One region of the Paenibacillus sp. BIC5C1 genome, then DNA from elsewhere that is predicted to be linked to it. Evidence: riboswitches for the same ligand, from Rfam matches in the RefSeq annotation. Region 1 holds a riboswitch; each other region holds the start of a gene.
What was found. Region 1 has a riboswitch for thiamine pyrophosphate ahead of RS891_RS02280 (ABC transporter substrate-binding protein). Riboswitches for the same ligand answer to the same signal wherever they lie in the genome.

Region 1 (6,450 bases):
TATACAATATAATAATTATTATTTCAATAGATTTCCTTTTTTGGTTAATAACAATCTTCTTTTTTTCAAAAAAAACATCAGAGTATAATTTTTGAAACTCTATGAAAACACAGTAATTCTAAATTAAGATATTAGATCTCAACTAACGTATATTGCAATCTAACTTCAAGAGGCTGTAAAAATACAAAGAGCGCCCTCATCCCTTGGGACGAGGAGCGCTCTGCTCGCGGTGCCACCCAACTTGCCAAACCAGAATATTCTGGTTCAGCCTCTTGGTCCGCGATAACGGGCGGTTCCGGTTAACTTGGGGAATGTTCGCTCCCCTGGCGAAAACGCCTCCGAGTTGGATGCTCTTCAACGGCATGGTCCGATCTGTAATTGTTGTTTTTCAGTATATACGAACTTTAGCCCCCATTGCAAGTTATCCGTGCACACCCTTACATGTCCTGTTATGATAGAGATTGTTTGTTTTTAGGAAATACTCCTGAATGGCAGACTTATTACATAACATAATATCTAGAAGGAGTTTTTCTTCATGAAAAAATTGCTTTGGATCGGATGTCTATCCTATTTCCTCATCGGGCTTGCCCACGTCGTTCTCGGTTCGATCCTGCCCGTTGCCCTTGAATATTATGGCAAGGATTATAGTCAGGGAGGCACACTGATCTTTGCCCAATTTGCGGGGTTCCTGGGCGGTGTACTGTTATCTCCGTGGTTGAATAAACGCTTTGGTAAGCGAGGCGGCCTATTAATTGCCGCAGCTCTGCTCTGCATTGCAGAGTTATCCTATATGCTGCTGCCTCCTTGGGGCTGGATGTTCGTCATTGCACCTGCAGCCGGATTCGGATTCGGCATGATTGAGGCCGTCATCGGTACAATCATCATTGCTGCAATTAAAGATAATACGGCGGTTGCCATGAGCCGACTTGAAGTGTTATTTGGTATCGGAGCCATGGTCATGCCGCTCATTGCCAGCGGTCTGATTTCTGCCGAGTACTGGCGTATGTCGTTCCTCGTGGTAGCCGTCTGTGCAGCGATGACTTTTATCTTCTGGGCCAAAAGTTCATTCGGTGAGCTGGACAGCGAGCTTAGTCGAAGCAGCTCAGGCCAGACTCCTGTACACACTCACGCTGCTGAGTCGCCAATGGGAACGAACCCTGCAGACATCAAGCCAACTCGTTCAACCTATTACGGCCGTAATTTGGCTCTTCTGTCTTTATTTGTTCTATTTTTCTTTCTTTATGTCGGCACCGAAATGAGCCTTGCCAACTTCATGCCAGCCATTCTGATTGAGAAAATGAACATGAAGGAAGCAGGTGCCGCGCTTAGTGTTACCTGCTTCTGGATCGCCATGTCTGTTGGACGACTGTTTGCCGGATATATCGCCGAGAAATTCCAATATCGCGTCTACGTTCTCTACAGCTGCCTTGCGGCAGTTGTGCTGCTGATGATCTTTCCTTTTACCAACCAGATCTGGTCGGCATTTCTGATCATTCTGTTGCTCGGGCTCGCATTATCGGGCGTATTCTCCATCGCCCTCGTCTTCGCCAGCAAAATGCTGCCTGGAACAGAAGAATCGACGCCCAGCATCCTGATTGCATCAGGTGGTGTTGGCGGTGCCATTCTGCCTTTGGTTACAGGCTGGAGCCTGGATCATCTGGAGGTTAACCAGTCCGCATGGATGCTTGCCATTTTTGCAGTTGGTCTGCTGATTATCAGCGTGATCACCTATCAATGGCAGAACAAACATGTGGTCGATACAGTGACTTAACAGTTATGTGTCGAGGCAGACCTGAGAATTAGAATCAGAAATAGAATACCTATTATAGAGATTGAGATGTCCATCGCCATGAATTGGCGGTGGACATTTTGTTGTAGCGTTATTCTGTTCTAACGAACCTGGTACACGCTATTCATCCCCATTTCTGCATGTTTGAAATCTAACGAATCCTAGAGACGTTATTCTAGATAATTAGCTCCAAATCAAGGTCTCGTTGCAGTTTCTTAGCATAATAACGCCGCTGAGATTCGTTAGATTTTTCATTCCTTAAAAACCGGCCTAATAAGATGTTCCCGATTCGTTAGCGCTGTAATCATGGCAGAAAGTGTCCTATCTTTGCCTCAGATCACCTTTCATTAAAGGTGATCATACGATCTATTTATTTACACAAGATTGCCCAGGAAATACTTTCAGGTGCTTTGAATCGGAACTAACATTATTTAGGTTGAAGGGACTACATTCCCCTTATCCTTAATGAATTTACCGAATACATATCGAACGAGTGGTCCCAGAATAATAATTTGGTAAGGTAGCGCCAGGCTGAAATTACGAGCAATTGTATGAAGATACGTACTTAGTACAGATGCTCCATTTAACTGATTTGCAAGATAAGCGGAAATCATTCCATACAAGGACATGATCAGAACCATCCCAATAACCATGAAAAATGACATGGCGAGCACACCCAGGATTTTGTTGGACTTGTCAAAAGGTAAGGCAAAGGCAATTTTTCTCGCTACAGGCCCCACAATGAAGGACTCCACCAGGAACGCAATGATAAAGCACAATATGAACTGAAGCAGTATCTCAAACGCGGACATCTTGCTCAATAACCCATTGTGCCATAAATTGAAAGTCATCATGACGACAACCATCCCTGTACACATCATTATTCCAAAAACAATCTGTTCTTTTTTCGTTGTTGGCAATTCTCTCATCCTCTCTGTTTACCTTCGTAATTATAGAGATGACAAACCCCTCTACATAAGTGAACATTCTGTGAACAAATATAATATTTCCAAATTAAAATCGGATTTGACAACCTCGTATTAGAGCCCTATCATATCCCTTAAAATGGTAGGGAATATTCGCTACATATAAGGAGGATTTGGATGATGAGTTTTCAAAAGCGCATTGACCACGTCGGCATTGCCGTTCGTGATCTGGAGACCACGCTGCGTTTCTATACGGAGATTGTTGGTCTTGAATTGAAAGACCGGGTAACTCATACCAACGGTGTCATTCAGCTCGCTTTTCTCGGCTTCAACGGAAGCCATGAGACCGAGATTGAGTTGATTCAGGGATACAGCGACAAGCTGCCTGCCGAAGGTACGGTGCACCATTTTGCCATCCATGTCGATGACCTTGAGTCTGAGTACAACCGCATTAAGGAAACCGAGGCCGAGTTTATTGATGGAGAGATGATTACACTGCCTAACGGTTACCGTTATTTCTTCATCTATGGACCTGAAAAGGAATGGATCGAGTTCTTCCAGCGCTAAGAATTGGAGCTGATTTATGAACATTTTAATTACCGGCGCAGCCGGAAAAATTGGACGTGACTTGTCCCATCACTTGTCAGAAGCATTTCACCTGCGACTTACGGATTTGAGTATCGACAGACTGCATACGTATCAAGGGACAAGCCATGAGATCATGACACTGGATGTGACAGATCCCGAAGCCTGTCAGCACGCTTGCGAAGGCATGGATGTGGTTGTACATCTGGCGGGAGACCCTTCCCCACATGCAGGGTTTTATGAATCGTTGTTGGATATCAATATCAAGGGTACATTTAATGTATTCCGTGCAGCTCAAGACCAAGGTGTGCAGAGAGTCATTCTGGCAAGCAGTGCACAGACGATTGAGGGTTATCCCATTGATGCTCAAATCTATCCGGACATGCCGACACGCCCACGGAATTTGTACGGGGTTAGCAAATGTTTTGGAGAATCGCTCGCTTCCTATTTTGCGTATACCGAAGGTTTACAAAGTGTTGCAATACGTATAGGGGCATATGATGATTTTCAACCGGATGGACCCGCGCTGGAGGCAAGGGATATGAGCGCGTATATTAGTCCGGCTGACTTGTGTGATTTGATGTTCAAAGCAATTACAGCTCCAGATCTGGAACCCTTCACCATACTGCATGGAATCTCGAATAATCGGTTTAAACGATTGAATCTGGAAACCACTCAGAAACAGGTAGGCTATGACCCGAAATCCGATGCTTTTGCACTCAGTCAGATTTCCTTATATGATTCGCCACGATAATTATTGAAAATAACACATCTAGAGAGGTCGTTATACGCATGTATAACGGCCTTTTGACTATTTCATACGTGCCCCTATCCAGTTCCTGACTGGACATGCATGGGCCTCTGGCCTATAATTACACCTAGTAATGCCCGTAACTTCATAGTTTCCCAGGGGAGTCGGAATAGGCCGGCTGAGAGTGTATCCCACCAAGATACTGACCCTTAGACCTGATCTGGATCATGCCAGCGTAGGAATCGGAGTATATCGAATTGGCCCAGCCTCTTTGCTGAGTGCCACATCTCTAACGCCTGCACGCGTCCCGGATTAACGGGGCGCTTTTTTAATGTTCTTTTATATAGCCAGAGAGCTAAAAAAGTGACGTCATCCGGATCATAGCTGGTATAAATCTGTCGATTTATGCAAGAAGCTTGGATATGAAGCCAAGGAGTACCCCGCGCCACTGGCCGGACAACATGAAGGAGAGAAATAAAGATGAGATGGCGTAAAATGATGGGCCTAATGCTCTTGTGCGTACTACTAGTGGCTGTGGCTGCATGTGGCGGCAAAGAAGCTGCACCTTCAGGAGAAAATGGTAGCAGCAACACCGAAAACAGCAATGAAGGTGACAATGCAGCCCTCAAGGACGTTAAAGTGGTGCTGGACTGGACACCAAATACGAATCATACCGGCCTGTATGCGGCCGTAGATCAAGGTTTTTACAAAGCCGAAGGCTTGAATGTCGAGATTGTACAGCCAGGTGCCGGAGGCGCGGATACCATGGTAGCTTCGAACGAAGTGCCTTTTGGCGTAAGTTATCAGGAGAGTGTGACCCAGGCCCGCACACAAGGCGTACCACTCGTGTCCATCGCTGCGGTTATTCAGCATAACACGTCCGGATTTGCCGCTCCGGCGGATCGGAACATCAAGTCCCCCAAAGATTTTGAAGGCAAAACTTATGGTGGCTGGGGCTCCCCGGTAGAAGAAGCTGTGATGCAGTCCATTATGGAAGGCGAAGGCGCCGATGTATCCAAAGTAAAAAATATCAGCATGGGCGATGCAGATTTCTTCACCGCTGTGAAACGCGATATCGACTTTGCCTGGATTTTCTACGCATGGACGGGCATTGAAGCCGAACTGCGCGGCGAACCGATCGACATGCTATATGTGAAGGATTATTCCGAGGCACTGGACTACTACACTCCAGTACTTGTTACCAATGAAAAGACGATTCAGAACGATCCCGAGCTGGTTAAAGCGTTCTTGAAAGCGACTTCCGAAGGATATCAATATGCGATTGAACATCCCGAAGACGCTGCCAACATTCTGATCATGGCCGTACCGGATCTGGATAAGGACCTTGTACTCGCAAGCCAGAAGTGGCTGAGTCCGAAATATCAGGATGACGCACCGCGCTGGGGTGAGCAAAAGCAGGAAGTATGGCAGAACTACACGGACTGGATGTTTAGCAAAAAACTGCTCGACGAGCAGGTAGATGTATCCAAAGCATATACGAACGAGTTCTTACCCCAATAAAATTATCCATATAAAATGAACTTAGTATTTACACGAGAACGAAGAGGACAGAAATAACGTGAAAAAGCGAAGCGTTCGCCTTTATCACCGGATTTTCCCTTTGGAGAAGGGAATCAAAAAAATCTGGGGATAACAGCGATTGGAAGGTTATTCTGTCATCGAAGTGGCAAGTGTAACAGTCATTAGTTCGTTTTATATATTTCGAAAGGAAAAGTGATCTCTCATGGCAAGCACACTACTTAGCATTCAAGTCATTCCCAAAACGCCCAATGGCGAAAATTCCTATCCTTACGTTGATCGTGCCATCGAAGTTATTCAGCAGTCTGGTTTGAAATATCAGGTTAATCCACTGGATACCACGATGGAAGGAGAACTGGATGAGCTGTTGGAGGTTGTTCGCAAAATGCACGAAGTTCTTGTGGAAGCCGGCAGTCCGAGCATCATCTCACAGATCAAGATCGCCCATAGCCCAAGTGGCTTCAGCATGGACACCCTGACGGAGAAATATCGCTAATGCATGCCTATTGGAAAAGCGTTTGGCCGCCCTTTGTGGCGGTTATTCTCTTTATAGCGATATGGCAGGGAGCCGTCTCCCTGTTCCATATTGAGAAATGGATGCTGCCTGCACCTTCGGACATCGCCCATGAAGCAGCGTCCCAGGCCGAGCGACTTGGCATGCATGCATGGGCAACAATCCAGTTGACTTTGATAGGGTTTGCAGCAGGTACACTTGTGGGATTACTGATTGCGATGGTGCTGCATTTAATTCCCTTTTTGAAATCTGCACTCTATCCATTACTTATTCTTAGTCAAAATATACCGACCATCGCGCTTGCGCCGCTCTTGCTGATCTGGTTCGGATTTGGGCTGCTGCCCAA
Region 2 (6,450 bases), 2.7 Mb from region 1:
TCAAGCAATTTCACTAGTACTGGCCAACCATCATCTTTGGCAGCATACTCAAATTGAGGTGCATGTTCATCCACAATCCGTTCAATGTGCTCAATCATCTCATCCGCCATTTTCTCCATCATGTCTGTGATATCCCGATAATGCAGATAGAAGGTCACGCGGTTGATCGTCGCTCGTTCTGCAATCCGATTGACGGATAGTTTCTCGATGTCCATTTCCTGTAAAAGATCTACAAAAGCATCACGAATCAACTGTCTTGTACGAAGTATACGAGGATCTGTAGCAGACTTCTTTTCGTTCTTCATGCAAATCACTCCTCAAATTTTAAAAATTACAATTTTAAATGATCAGTCGTTTATTTCCGAATTAGACGACATATTTTATTTTTTCGTAAAATAAGCAACGAAAATACCCAAAATCGTAAATTGTAATCTCCGGGAATATGTATATAATTCAATAAATACAATGTAAACTATACAACACGTTGTAAATTTAGTCACGTGTGGATTGAAAGGATGGAATGGATTGAGTCAGGCTAGATTAAAAGAAAAAGATGACGTAAAAAAGGGCCCCATACTGTTTGTTATGATTTTGGGTGCATTTCTTGCCACATTGAACCAAACCGTTATGAGCGTGGCAACTCCGGAGCTGATGGGGGATTTTAATATCTCAGCAGCAACAGCCCAATGGTTTACGACAGGCTACATGCTGGTGAATGGTGTACTCATTCCTATCACGGCCTATTTCATGCAACGCTTTTCGACACGGCAATTATTTCAAGCTTCGATGTTTATTTTCCTCATCGGTACGATTATATCTGCCCTTGCGAGTAATTTCGGTACATTGTTGACAGGACGTATGGTTCAAGCAGCTGGTGCTGGTATTATCATGCCATTGTTGATGCATGTCATTCTAACCCTGTTCTCTCCTGAGAAAAGGGGCGCCGCGATGGGCATGGTCGGTTTTGCCATCATTTTCGCTCCAGCGATTGGGCCGACACTTGCTGGATATATTCTTGAGAACTACACATGGCAAACGATGTTTTACGGGATGATCCCACTAACTGTTATTGTTATTGGTTTTGCGTTTGTATATCTCAAAAATGTATCGGAACGAATCAAACTCAAGTTCGACACACTCAGCGTGTTGCTGTCCACGATTGGATTCGGTGCATTGCTGTACGGCTTCAGTCGGGCGGGAAGTCTGGGATGGTCAAGCGCTGAAGTAATCATATGCCTTGTAGCAGGAGTAGTTGCTCTTGGACTGTTCACATGGAGACAGCTCGCGTCTACAAATCCGCTGCTCGATCTGCGTGCTTTCAAGTATAATATGTTCTCACTGACCACGGTCATTAATATCGCGATCACGATGATCATGTATGCTGATATGATGTTGCTTCCTTTATACCTCCAAAATGCACGGGGTTACACTGCATTGGAGTCCGGATTATTATTGCTTCCAGGGGCACTTGTCATGGGCTTCCTGATGCCAATAACAGGTAGATTGTTTGACCGGTTTGGTGCAAAATGGCTGGCGATTATCGGGATGGTTATCACGATCGTAACCACCATTGGTTTCATTGATCTATCGGATTCTACCAGTTATACTTACCTGGTATTAATGTCAACAGGTCGCCGAATTGGTATGGCCTTGCTCATGATGCCTATCCAAACGGCAGGTTTGAATCAACTGCCTCCAAGACTTGGGCCACACGGTACAGCGATATCCAACACCGTGAGACAAGTAGCTGGCGCTGTGGGTACTTCATTGCTCGTAAGTGTAATGACTAGTCGCACAACGGCACATGTACAGGATATGGTGGCAACGGGTGCAGCCAAAGGCTTAACCCAGCAGCAGTTGGGAATGGAATCCATGATCCAGGGAATTAATGATGCTTATGTAGTCATTATCGGTATTGCCGTTCTCGGATTGCTACTTTCCTTCTTCATCAAACGTACCAAACAAGCGACGGAGGAAGACTCCAAGCAGCCTGTAAGACAAAAAGTCTCGATGAATACAAATTAAGAACAACATTTACATGAATTACTTCATGTAGAGCCTATCGTATCTTATATAAAAGCGGCAGATTAGGACCCTAAGCTTTACGTCCAATCTGCCGCTTTTTTTGTGTATTACAAATAAACAGAAGCCTCTCCACTTCAGGGATAAACGCTGTGTTAAGGTGTGCTCTATTTCGTGCTATCCATCGGACCCTGTCTGATTTGTTCGAGATATAAGCTACAATCTTTGACAATCATACTAGCTTCGCAGTTCAGAGAAGACAATTCAAATTCCGTTTGAAACGCTTGCAGCGTTACTTCCAACATGGAAATATTGATCTCTTTCTGCTCGACTAAAGCAAGCAGCCCTTTGGTCAGTTCTTTCGCTTTCATAGACGCTTCCGAGTGGAGAATGGAATGACTGAATTTCTGAAGACTCGCAATCAGGTTGTTTTTATCCAGTGCAATTTCTTTGGAACCAGGAGCGATCACCAACAGACTTGGAAAATCAATAATATGCTCTTGTCTTTCCAGCATGGAACGAAGCAAAATTTCAATGTAAATCAGGATTTTGGGTACAAGATGCTTCCAATTCGGCTGGGCAAGTTGGAAGTTTCTCCACATATTCGAGATTTGATGTATCATGCCAAAACCAAAAATAGCCCCTTCATAAGCAAAGGGTTTCAATTCTTCACCAAATACCTGAACCAGTCGGTCAGATAACCAATTTAACTGCATACGAGTCAAGTTCTCCAGATTGCATTCTCCAGAGTAGAAGCCTGTCCAGAATAGCTCCACAACAAGCTTTTTTTCCGGCAAAATCATCGGAACCATAATTTGATCTACCAGTAAGTCAAAATCGGATGCATAGCTTCGGCTCTCCAAATCTTTGCGAATCATCATATCTTCCTCTACACGCTGCTCTAGAATGGCAAGAATACAATCATCCTTGGAACCAAAGAATTTATAAAATGTTCCTTTGGACACACCTGACTCGTCTAGGATCATTTGAATGGAGGTGTTGGTTACTCCATGTTTCTCAAAGAGCACAAGTGCTGAGTCCAATAACATTTGTTTCCGTTTATTCATAAGCTCCCCCTGGATGATTTGAGCGGTTCACTTCAAGACATCTAATAATCTACTGCAAATCCACTGCAAACATCACATGTTCTTTCCAAATCCCCTTGATTTTAATATTCTGGCGATCTGTTTCCTGGAAGCCCGCTTTACGCAACACTCGAATTGATCCGGCATTGTCGGGAAGTGCACCTGCCTCCACTCGTTTTATTCCCGCTTCATTCATGGCGAAATCCAGGGCTAGCCGAAGGGCTTCACTCATGTATCCCTTGCCATTCTGTACCTGATCCAGCACATAACCGACAATCCATTTGGCTGTGGAATCCAGTTCAAGTTCGAACAGAGAAATCTCTCCAATGAGCTCATGTGTATGGTTCAGGAAGATCCCGAAAGAGTATCGTTTCCCTTCTTCCCTGGCCTTGCTCCAACCTTCGAGAAGTGCAACTTGACCCTCCAGTGTATAGAATGTCTCCGATCGTTCACTTGCCGATATCTCTTCGAAAACAGCCCGGTTCCGGATCTGCAAATCCAGCAGTGTCGGCGCGTCCTCCACATTCAAAAATCGTAAATAGATACGTTCCTCACGATTGTCCATCTGTATGTTCATCCTTATCTCTGGTTGTAGTAGATTGCATTCATCAGAAGTACGAGAGTTGCCGTTTATACGCCATATCCCAGAACAGATATTCAAATTCAACACTTCTTCTGAATATGTCTTCTATGGCCTCCAGCTCCTGCTCGGTTTTATGTTCACATAATGCATCAAGTGTATCATAGAACCATTCGAATGAGTCGCGGAATTCATCACTTGCATAATTTTCGATCCAAGTCTGATAGAAATTGCCCTCTAATGAATCTCGATATTGTTCTTTTAATCTTGTGGCATAGTCGTAATACGTCCATGCACAAGGGAAAATGACGGCGATGATTTCGGCTACCCCACCTGTTTGTGCAACACTCATCATATTCGACGTATACGCCTTGTTGTATAGTGATGGTTTGACAGCATGATTTCCATCCAGTGTAATCCCAAATCCATTCATATAATTTCGATGCAAATCCATTTCTTCGTACAGAATAGCGTGTTGAATCACCGTAAAGTTCGTCATCAGTTTTTCATCTGTCGCCTTCACCGCACCCATGGCAAAAATCTTCGCATATTCAATCAGATATGTATAGTCCTGAAGAAGATAAAACTTAAACGCTTCCTGATCCAATGTGCCTTTTCCCATCTCGTGTAAAAAAGGATGGTTGTATCCATCTTCCCATACGGCTCTGGACTTGTCTTTTAACGTTCTCGAAAATGACATGATCATTTCTCCTTTTATTAAAATCATAATGTCCCGCTTCACATCCAGCTATCGCGTTCTGTCGTACAAAATGCAGACCAAAAAGCCCTTGACCTATTTTCGGCAAGGGCAAAATAACATGAGTACATGTCATTTGCTCCCTACGTCAGTCTTAACTAACAGGTTCAAAGGGTCAGGTTTTAACCTTCTCAACTGCGAACAGTCCCCCTGCAAATAGCTCAGGCTTATTACAACATGTGTTTTTCCAAATGTCAATCCATTCCTATTAATCTTCAAGTTCTGCTAAATCTTCTTGCAAGTTCTTAAGTCGGGTCCGGATATCCTTAATTATACTTTGTAATTTGTTTAATTCATCGACCCATTTTTGCTCATTAGAGACGTTCGTTGCTGAAGTTGAATGATGCCCGGGAGACGTCCTTAACTGATCTAAATCCGATTCGTATGTCCGCCGCTTTTCCTCAGCTTTTGCCAATTCCTCTTCTTCGATGGCAATCTGGTGCTCCAGATAGATGATGTCTGAGGAGTAGCCGTGGGTTAAGCGCTGTGAATACGTCATAGTTCACCTCATTTCTGATCATCCATTGCTTTTCCAAGGTCATATGGCTGAATATCGATATCCAAATCCATACCCAGAGCCAATTTGGCAAGTTGACTTCCAATAAAAGGCCCCATCGTTAGACCAGACGCTCCAAGCCCGTTGGCTGTGATCAAACCATTCCAACCTGGAACAGCACCCATTACTGGAAGAAAACCTGGTGTAAATGGACGAAATCCTACTCTTACTTCCTGAAACGTGCTATCAGCTAAACCGGGAGCCAGTTCCAATCCTTTATTCAAAATTTCCTGCATTCCGCCTGCGGTTACTCTTGTATCGTATCCTTCAGTATCATTTTCGTGAGTCGCTCCGATCACAATCTTCTGTTGATCAAAGGCTAACAGATATTGATCCGAAGGAGGCATGACAACAGGCCAGTTCCCAGTGTCCTCTCGATCGTGAACCTGCAAGTGCATAATTTGCGCCTTCTGATAATGAACCTTAAAATCAATGCCCAAGGGCTTCAACAGTTCATTAGCCCAAGCGCCGGCACACACAATAACCTCGTCAGCCGATATGACTTTACCTTCAACAACCACTCCAGTTACTCGGTCCGATTCATATTGAAGTGTCGCGTCCCCATTCATCAGGACCGCCCCATTTCGCTGAGCCGATCGAATTAAAGCATCACGCAGCGCGCGTCCATCGATACGCGCAGCTCCGCTGATGTAGACTGACTGAAAGTTCTCCTCCAGAAGAGGAAAACGCTCATGGGTTTCTTTTGCATCCAGACGGGTAATATCGGCAATCTCCGGCGCATTTTCTTTACGAAGTTGTGCCCGCTCCTGCATCTTGTTAATTTTCTCCACATCCGTATGGATACTAAGAGCGCCAACTTGAGCATAACCTGTTTCCGTTTCCCCTTCACTCTTGAGTTCTTCAATCAACCCGGGATAAAAACGTGCACCTGCCTTGGCAAGCTGATACCAATCCTGATTACGGCGCTGAGATAACCATGGACAAATAATCCCGGCAGCAGCATCCGTAGCCTGTCCCCGATCTTTCCGGTCTATAATAAGAACTTCCGCACCCCGTTTTGCCAATTGATACGCTGTGGAAGCCCCAAGAATTCCTGATCCTACGACGATGACTTTCTTCATGACTGCATCCCTTTCCTAAATCACTGTAACCATTATAACGCATACTGCTTCGTCTGATAATGGTACGGCATCGACATTATGATACATGTTCCTAAAAGGTTTTCGATAAAATGTTATTTATGTAATATAATTCAAATCAGGTTTCTTTTAACGCTGTATCCACGCCATTTACGCACACGACCTTTAACGAAATGAGGAATAACACAACGATGCCGAAACCTAGTATGGGGAATTCACTGGATCCCGATATGCCGCTTATGATTACAGGTCAAAACCAGCTGACCGTAGATGAATTAATGAATTGGAACGGCCATTCGCGGGATTACAGTATTGTGCAGTGTATCGGGGGAACAGGGAAAATCGCAGCC
Region 3 (6,450 bases), 520 kb from region 1:
CATCAGTCCGGTCGAACTTTCAACAGCCGACGGACTCAGCGCCCTGATTAGCGGGAAAGTGGATGCCCTTGCCAGTTACGGCAATGCCATCATCTCGGCACATCAGAATGAAGCAACAGCGCTCGCCAGCGCCAAAGATATCTTGTCAGGCAGCTTCCTGGTAGCCGCGTCCGATCAGGCTATTGCAAATGTGGAACAGAAAGAGGCCCTAGCCGATTATCTGGAGCGAATCAACAAATTCAATGATTGGGCTCGTGCCAATAAGGATGCGTGGGCTCAAATTACAGCAGACAATACCCACCAGCCGGTGGAACAAGCCCTTAAAACCTACACGGATGGAGAAGCACAACGCCCATCACGTATTGTTGCCATTTCTGATGAGGCCATCAAGTCCGAACAGGACGTAGCGGATACGTTTCAGCAAGCGGGAATTTTTGAGCAGGCAGTCGATGTGAGCACATTCTGGAGTGATGCACTTCAAGATCAACTTCCAGCTCCAGGTACTCAATAACGAAGGAAACAAGGAGGTAGGCATAACGTGCGGTCCAAAACCTTTAACCGGGCATGGTTTAACCAGTTCATTCCTTTTGTTGTACCACTACTCATTCTTGCTCTGTGGCAATGGCTGACTGCATCCGGAGTTGTTGCAGCCAATATTTTGCCCCGTCCCGCTCAGGTACTGGAGGCCTTCATTCGTCTGCTTGGTAACGGTGAACTACTGAACAATATCAGTATTAGTGCCAGACGAGCTTTGGGAGGATTCATCATTGGTGGGGGGCTGGGTTTCCTGCTGGGAGTGCTGAACGGCATCTCCTCCCTTGCGGAAAAGATCGCAGACTCCTCGGTGCAGATGATCCGTAACATTCCGCATCTGTCCTTGATCCCCCTCGTTATTGTGTGGTTCGGGATCGGTGAAGAAGCCAAATTATTTCTCGTTTCCCTGGGTGTATTCTTTCCGGTATATCTGAATACGTTCCACGGCATACGATCGGTCGATCCCGGTCTGATTGAAATGGGAAAAGTATATGGCCTCAGCCGTTGGTCCCTTTATAAAGACATTATCCTGCCTGGTGCACTGCCTTCCATTCTGGTGGGCATTCGTTACGCACTTGGCATTATGTGGCTGACCCTTATCGTAGCCGAGACGGTTGCGGCGGATGCGGGGATTGGCTACATGGCGATGAACGCGCGGGAATTCATGCAGATGGATGTAATCGTCTTAAGCATTCTGCTATATGCCCTGCTGGGCAAACTGTCCGATACCATCGCCAAATGGCTGGAACGGCGCTGGCTGCGCTGGAACCCGGCTCTATCCCGCAAGTAAAGCCAAAGGAGCGTGAATTAATCCATGAGCACAAGTCAGATCAGTCCTTTTCTTCAAGTAGATAGGGTTCAGAAATCGTATGATCAGCGGACGATTCTATCCGACATCAATGTCAACGTAAGACAAGGGGAATTTGTAGCCATCGTTGGACGAAGTGGTTGTGGCAAAAGTACGTTGCTGCGTCTGATCGCCGGGCTGGAATCCCCCTCTTCCGGAAGCGTCATGCTGGGCAACAGAAAACTTGGCAGTACAGCACCCGAGACACGGTTTCTGTTTCAGGAAGCCCGACTGCTGCCTTGGAAATCCGTGCTCGACAATGTACGGCTGGGAATCCCCGACAAGAACAAGGACGATGCACGCCAGTCGCTTCGCAATGTAGGACTTGGAGAGCGTGAAGGTGACTGGCCGGGGGTATTATCTGGCGGACAAAAACAACGTGTCGCCTTGGCACGGGCACTCGCAAGTCATCCGCGCTTACTGCTGCTGGATGAACCGCTGGGTGCATTGGATGCATTGACCCGAATTGAGATGCAGCAATTAATCGAACGCTTGTGGGTAGAAGAAGATCTGACTGTCATTCTGGTCACGCATGATGTCAGTGAGGCGGTTGCGCTGGCTGACAGGGTGCTGTTAATCGAGGATGGTCATATCACGATGGATACACGAATTACGCTGGAGCGTCCACGTGTTCGGGACAGCGGGTTTGCCCATTTTGAAAATCTTATTCTAAATCGCTTGTTGACTCCTCCACAAGAGACACCACAGCAGATAGCCCAGAAACAGATATCATTCTCGATCTAATTCCATTGGAAAGAAGGTATGATTATGCAATCCCTCTCAACCGTTCCCTCTCCTCCTGTTAAAGATCTGTTAAATCAAATTCCGGCTTATACACCTGCCAAATCCATGGAACAGATCCGGCGGGAATTGGGACTGGAAAGTGTAGATCGACTTGCAGCGAACGAGAACCCGTTTGGCTCTTCTCCCCTGGCAGCGGAAGCGGTCAGATCGCTGGGTTCCGATCTTTTGGCTCAATACCCCGATAGTTCCAGCCAACTGCTGCGTGACAAACTTGCGGAACGTCTGGGAGTGCGTACCTCCCAACTGGTATTTGGCAGTGGATCTTTCGAGCTCCTAACCCTTACCGCCCAAGCTTATCTTAATCCCGGCGAGGAATCACTCATTCCGGTGCCCTCCTTTAACTGGTATAAGGGCGCTACGCTGCTGGCAGGCGGGGTCATCCACGAAGTTCCGTTGGTCAACCATTCGCTGGATCTGGAGCAATTCCGGCAGCGGATCAATGCTTCTACCCGAATCATCTGGCTGTGCAATCCGAATAATCCAACCGGAACCATTTTCACGGCAGATGCCCTGCTCGGTTTACTCGAACATGTGCCCTCCCATGTCGTGGTTGTCCTGGACGAAGCGTATTATGAATTCGCGGAAAGTGAAGATTATCCTGATACGGTTAAGCTGCTGGAGCAGTATAATAATCTGATTATTTTGCGTACCTTCTCCAAAATATATGGACTGGCCGGCCTGCGAATTGGATATGGCATCGGGAATGAAAGCATCATTGAAGGCATTAACCGGGTCAAGCTGCCCATCAGTCTGACAGTCACATCCCAAGCCGCTGCTTCGGCCAGCCTGGATGATCATGAATTTGTTTCTCATTGCCTGCACTACAATCGTCAGGGACGGGAAACGTTAATGCAGTCCTTTGAGCAGTGGAAATTACCCTATATCCCTTCCGAAACAAATTTCATCATGGTGGATCTGTTGCAGGATAGTGGCCCAATTACCCAAAAATTGTTGCACAGAGGTATCTCTGTTCGCGGCGGTGCCGAATTCGGTATGCCTACCTGGCTTCGAATTACGATTGGTACACCTGAGCAGATTGTCCGTCTGATCGGTGAGCTTGATTCACTGTTACATTCAAACGATTAGAATCCTGGATTACTTTCCTGACTCACAGTACTCACACTTCTTTTAGGCCACACTCTTTACATTCCACTTGCATGTGATATATGCTGAACACACAACTGCATATCTTAAACATTGCACTAGGGGAGCCTTGCGGCTGAGACGAATCGAACGATTCGGACCCTTTGAACCTGATCTGGATCATACCAGCGGAGGGAAGTGGAGCGGCCTCTCAGTAAGCGGATTTTTTCATGTTGATGATGAAATTTAATGTGAATTGAACTTACAGACCCACTCATTTCTCCGGAAATGGGTGGGTCTTTTTCGCGTTCTGCGGGCAGATCAGAAGGTGTAATTAAAGATCCTGCGGTTTGAATTTTGAATCACAAGGGGGGACGGAACGAGATGAATAACGACATAACCATTCACAACATGAGCTACGCTTTCCCGGGAAAAAGGGATTCCCCCGTGCTCTCCAATGTGTCGATGCGTGTAGCCAAAGGCGAATTTGTCTCGCTCATCGGTTCCAGCGGCTCCGGCAAAAGTACCCTGTTCAAGCTGCTGGCAGGCTTGCTTGAGCCAACACACGGAACCATTGACATTCCTTGGGTTCAAGAAGGAAAGCGACTGGGGCAGGTGGCCTACATGCCACAAAAGGACCTCCTTTTATCCTGGAGAACCGTCATGGAGAATTGCATACTCCCCTCTGAACTTACTCCAGGTCGGCAGGATAAGGTAAGGATACGAGCGGACATTCTGGCTGGTCTCGACAGATTTGGCTTATCCGGCCACGCGAATGCTTACCCGAACGAGCTGTCAGGTGGTATGCGCCAGCGTGTCGCGCTGCTTCGCACTTTGCTGACAGGTGGCCAACTTATGCTGCTGGATGAACCATTCGGTGCACTCGATGCCCTGACCAAACGGGAGATGCATCGCTGGCTACTGGAGCTCTGGGAAGGCATGGGCAAAACCGTGTTGTTCATCACACATGACATTGAAGAAGCCCTGCTGCTCAGTGATCGGATTATCCTGTTAACTCCGGGGGGCCAAGGCCAACAGCTGCAGGATCTGACGGTACCTTTGGCACGTCCAAGACATTCGGACATGATCTACGAACCGGCTCTCGTTCAGATGAGACGACTATTGGAGGAACAATTGCATGCGATACGGTAACTTGAGAGACAGCATGAAGGATAGCATAAGAGGTTGGCTTGCCCGTTATGGTCTGTTTTTTTTGCTCATGCTCTTGCTGCTTGTCATCTGGGAGTGGGTTGTGCGTATGGGATGGGTGCCTTCCTTCATCATTCCAGCCCCGACGGCGATTGCCCGTTCGCTGTATGAGCATCGCCACCTCTTGTTGGCTACACATCTGCCTGCTACCTTGATGGAGGTTGCCGTTGGTTTTGGCTTGTCCATTGTTGCCGGAATTGTACTTGCAACTGGTATGCATATGAATCGGTCGATTGAAAAAGCGTTATATCCCTTCATCGTGATCAGTCAGACGATCCCGCTGATTGCCCTATCCCCCGTCTTCATCCTGTGGTTTGGCTACACCTTGTGGAGTAAAGTTGCGGTGGTGTTCCTGATTGCATTTTTCCCCATAGTGGTGAGCACCTACGATGGCCTGCGTCAGGGTGATCCGGAGCAGCGTGAACTGCTGCTGACGATGGGGGCCAGCAAGTGGGATATTTTTCGCAAACTCCAGATTCCACTTGCCCTTCCCTCCTTCTTTTCGGGACTGAAAATGTCTGTGGTGTATTGTGTGGTCGGTGCAACGATCGGTGAATGGCTCGGTGGAAGCAAGGGCCTTGGTTACTTCAGCCGCAGAATGTCGAGCAATATGAACACGGATGCCATGTTCGCCGCCATCGTGCTGTTATCCCTGCTTGGTATCGCCCTGTTTGTACTCATTGCATGGATGGAGAGAAGATTCGGTACATCACGGCGGCATGCAGGTAGAAGAAAAGCTGGATAACTTTCGGATTTCAAAACAGAAAACAAAAGAAACGAGGAACTTTACGTTATGAACAAAAAGCATTTCTATTCCCTGCTCCCCATTCTGCTTATGACCCTGTTGCTGATCGTCAGCGGATGCGGAAATACGGTTACCAATACACCTGCTACAGATTCAAATTTCAATGCAAACGATACAGAATCATCTGCAATAGAAACGCCATCGGCATCCAAAGACAAGCTGTCCATCATGCTCGATTGGTACCCGAATGCAGTGCATTCCTTCATCTATGCTGCTCAGGAAAAAGGTTACTTCGCGGATCAAGGTCTGGATGTCGATATCCAGATGCCTGCCGATACCAATGACTCACTCAAACTTGTTGCCGCCGGGAAAATCGATCTGGCACTAAGCTACCAGCCGCAAATCTTGCTCGCTCGTGGGGAGAACATTCCTGTACGTTCGATTGCAGCCGTCGTTCGTCATCCGCTTGTGCATCTGTTGACCGAAGCAGACGGTAAAGTGAAGTCACCAAAAGATCTCGAAGGGCAGACGGTTGGCTATTCCTCAATCCCTCTGTATGAAGCGATGGTGCGTACCATGATCAGCCAGGATGGCGGTAATCCCGACAAGATGAATCTGGTGGATGTGGGATTTGACCTGATCCCTTCCCTGGCTTCCGGACAGGCAGATGCCATTATGGGTGGTTTTATTAACCATGAACAATTGATTCTGGAAAAGGAAGGCCATGCCATGAAATCGATCAATCCTGTCGATTACGGTGTACCTGATTATTATGAACTGGTCCTCACTGCAAGTGATGCGGGCATTGAAGCGAAAAAGGATCAGCTTACCCGCTTCATTAAAGCGATACAAGAAGGACAGAAATATGTGACAGAGTACCCTGAGAACGCGCTGAACATTCTGCTCGCACATGAGAACGAAACGTCTCCTCTTGACCCGGAGATCGAAACCAAAAGTCTGAATATTTTACTGCCCTTGATGAATGAAGAAAGTCAGCCGTTTGGCAGTCAGGACGCCTCGTCCTGGGAAAATGTTCGGGCATGGTTGGTTCAAAGTGAACTGATTCCGGATACCGTGAAGGCTGAGGATGCTTTTATTAATCTACAGGGCGAGTAAGAAAGGTGTCGCTCACAAGAGTAGTTTCGGGATTACATTGGGACGAATGGAATCTTTAACGAGGATGAGGGCCTTCTATTAGGCTTTTCTATACGGACTTTGCAGCTATCCG

Region 2: another riboswitch for thiamine pyrophosphate. It lies ahead of tenA (thiaminase II); the one in region 1 lies ahead of RS891_RS02280 (ABC transporter substrate-binding protein).
Region 3: another riboswitch for thiamine pyrophosphate. It lies ahead of RS891_RS04600 (ABC transporter ATP-binding protein); the one in region 1 lies ahead of RS891_RS02280 (ABC transporter substrate-binding protein).

What each region holds. Positions count from the first base shown of each region.
Region 1 is NZ_CP135922.1:470,676-477,125, reverse strand. It holds gene RS891_RS02300 (MFS transporter) at 536-1,771, shown strand; gene RS891_RS02295 (DUF2798 domain-containing protein) at 2,221-2,709, opposite strand; gene RS891_RS02290 (VOC family protein) at 2,896-3,282, shown strand; gene RS891_RS02285 (NAD-dependent epimerase/dehydratase family protein) at 3,299-4,054, shown strand; TPP riboswitch at 4,199-4,311, shown strand; gene RS891_RS02280 (ABC transporter substrate-binding protein) at 4,532-5,572, shown strand; gene RS891_RS02275 (MTH1187 family thiamine-binding protein) at 5,796-6,086, shown strand; gene RS891_RS02270 (ABC transporter permease) at 6,086-6,450, shown strand, end outside.
Region 2 is NZ_CP135922.1:3,137,929-3,144,378, reverse strand. It holds gene RS891_RS14265 (TetR/AcrR family transcriptional regulator) at 1-305, opposite strand, end outside; gene RS891_RS14260 (DHA2 family efflux MFS transporter permease subunit) at 586-2,025, shown strand; gene RS891_RS14255 (TetR/AcrR family transcriptional regulator) at 2,190-3,089, opposite strand; gene RS891_RS14250 (GNAT family N-acetyltransferase) at 3,139-3,672, opposite strand; gene tenA (thiaminase II) at 3,716-4,387, opposite strand; TPP riboswitch at 4,508-4,606, opposite strand; gene RS891_RS14240 (hypothetical protein) at 4,653-4,943, opposite strand; gene RS891_RS14235 (NAD(P)/FAD-dependent oxidoreductase) at 4,952-6,082, opposite strand; gene RS891_RS14230 (AraC family transcriptional regulator) at 6,292-6,450, shown strand, end outside.
Region 3 is NZ_CP135922.1:989,973-996,422, reverse strand. It holds gene RS891_RS04620 (ABC transporter substrate-binding protein) at 1-511, shown strand, start outside; gene RS891_RS04615 (ABC transporter permease subunit) at 539-1,324, shown strand; gene RS891_RS04610 (ATP-binding cassette domain-containing protein) at 1,349-2,125, shown strand; gene hisC (histidinol-phosphate transaminase) at 2,150-3,271, shown strand; TPP riboswitch at 3,380-3,482, shown strand; gene RS891_RS04600 (ABC transporter ATP-binding protein) at 3,653-4,420, shown strand; gene RS891_RS04595 (ABC transporter permease) at 4,407-5,222, shown strand; gene RS891_RS04590 (ABC transporter substrate-binding protein) at 5,271-6,338, shown strand.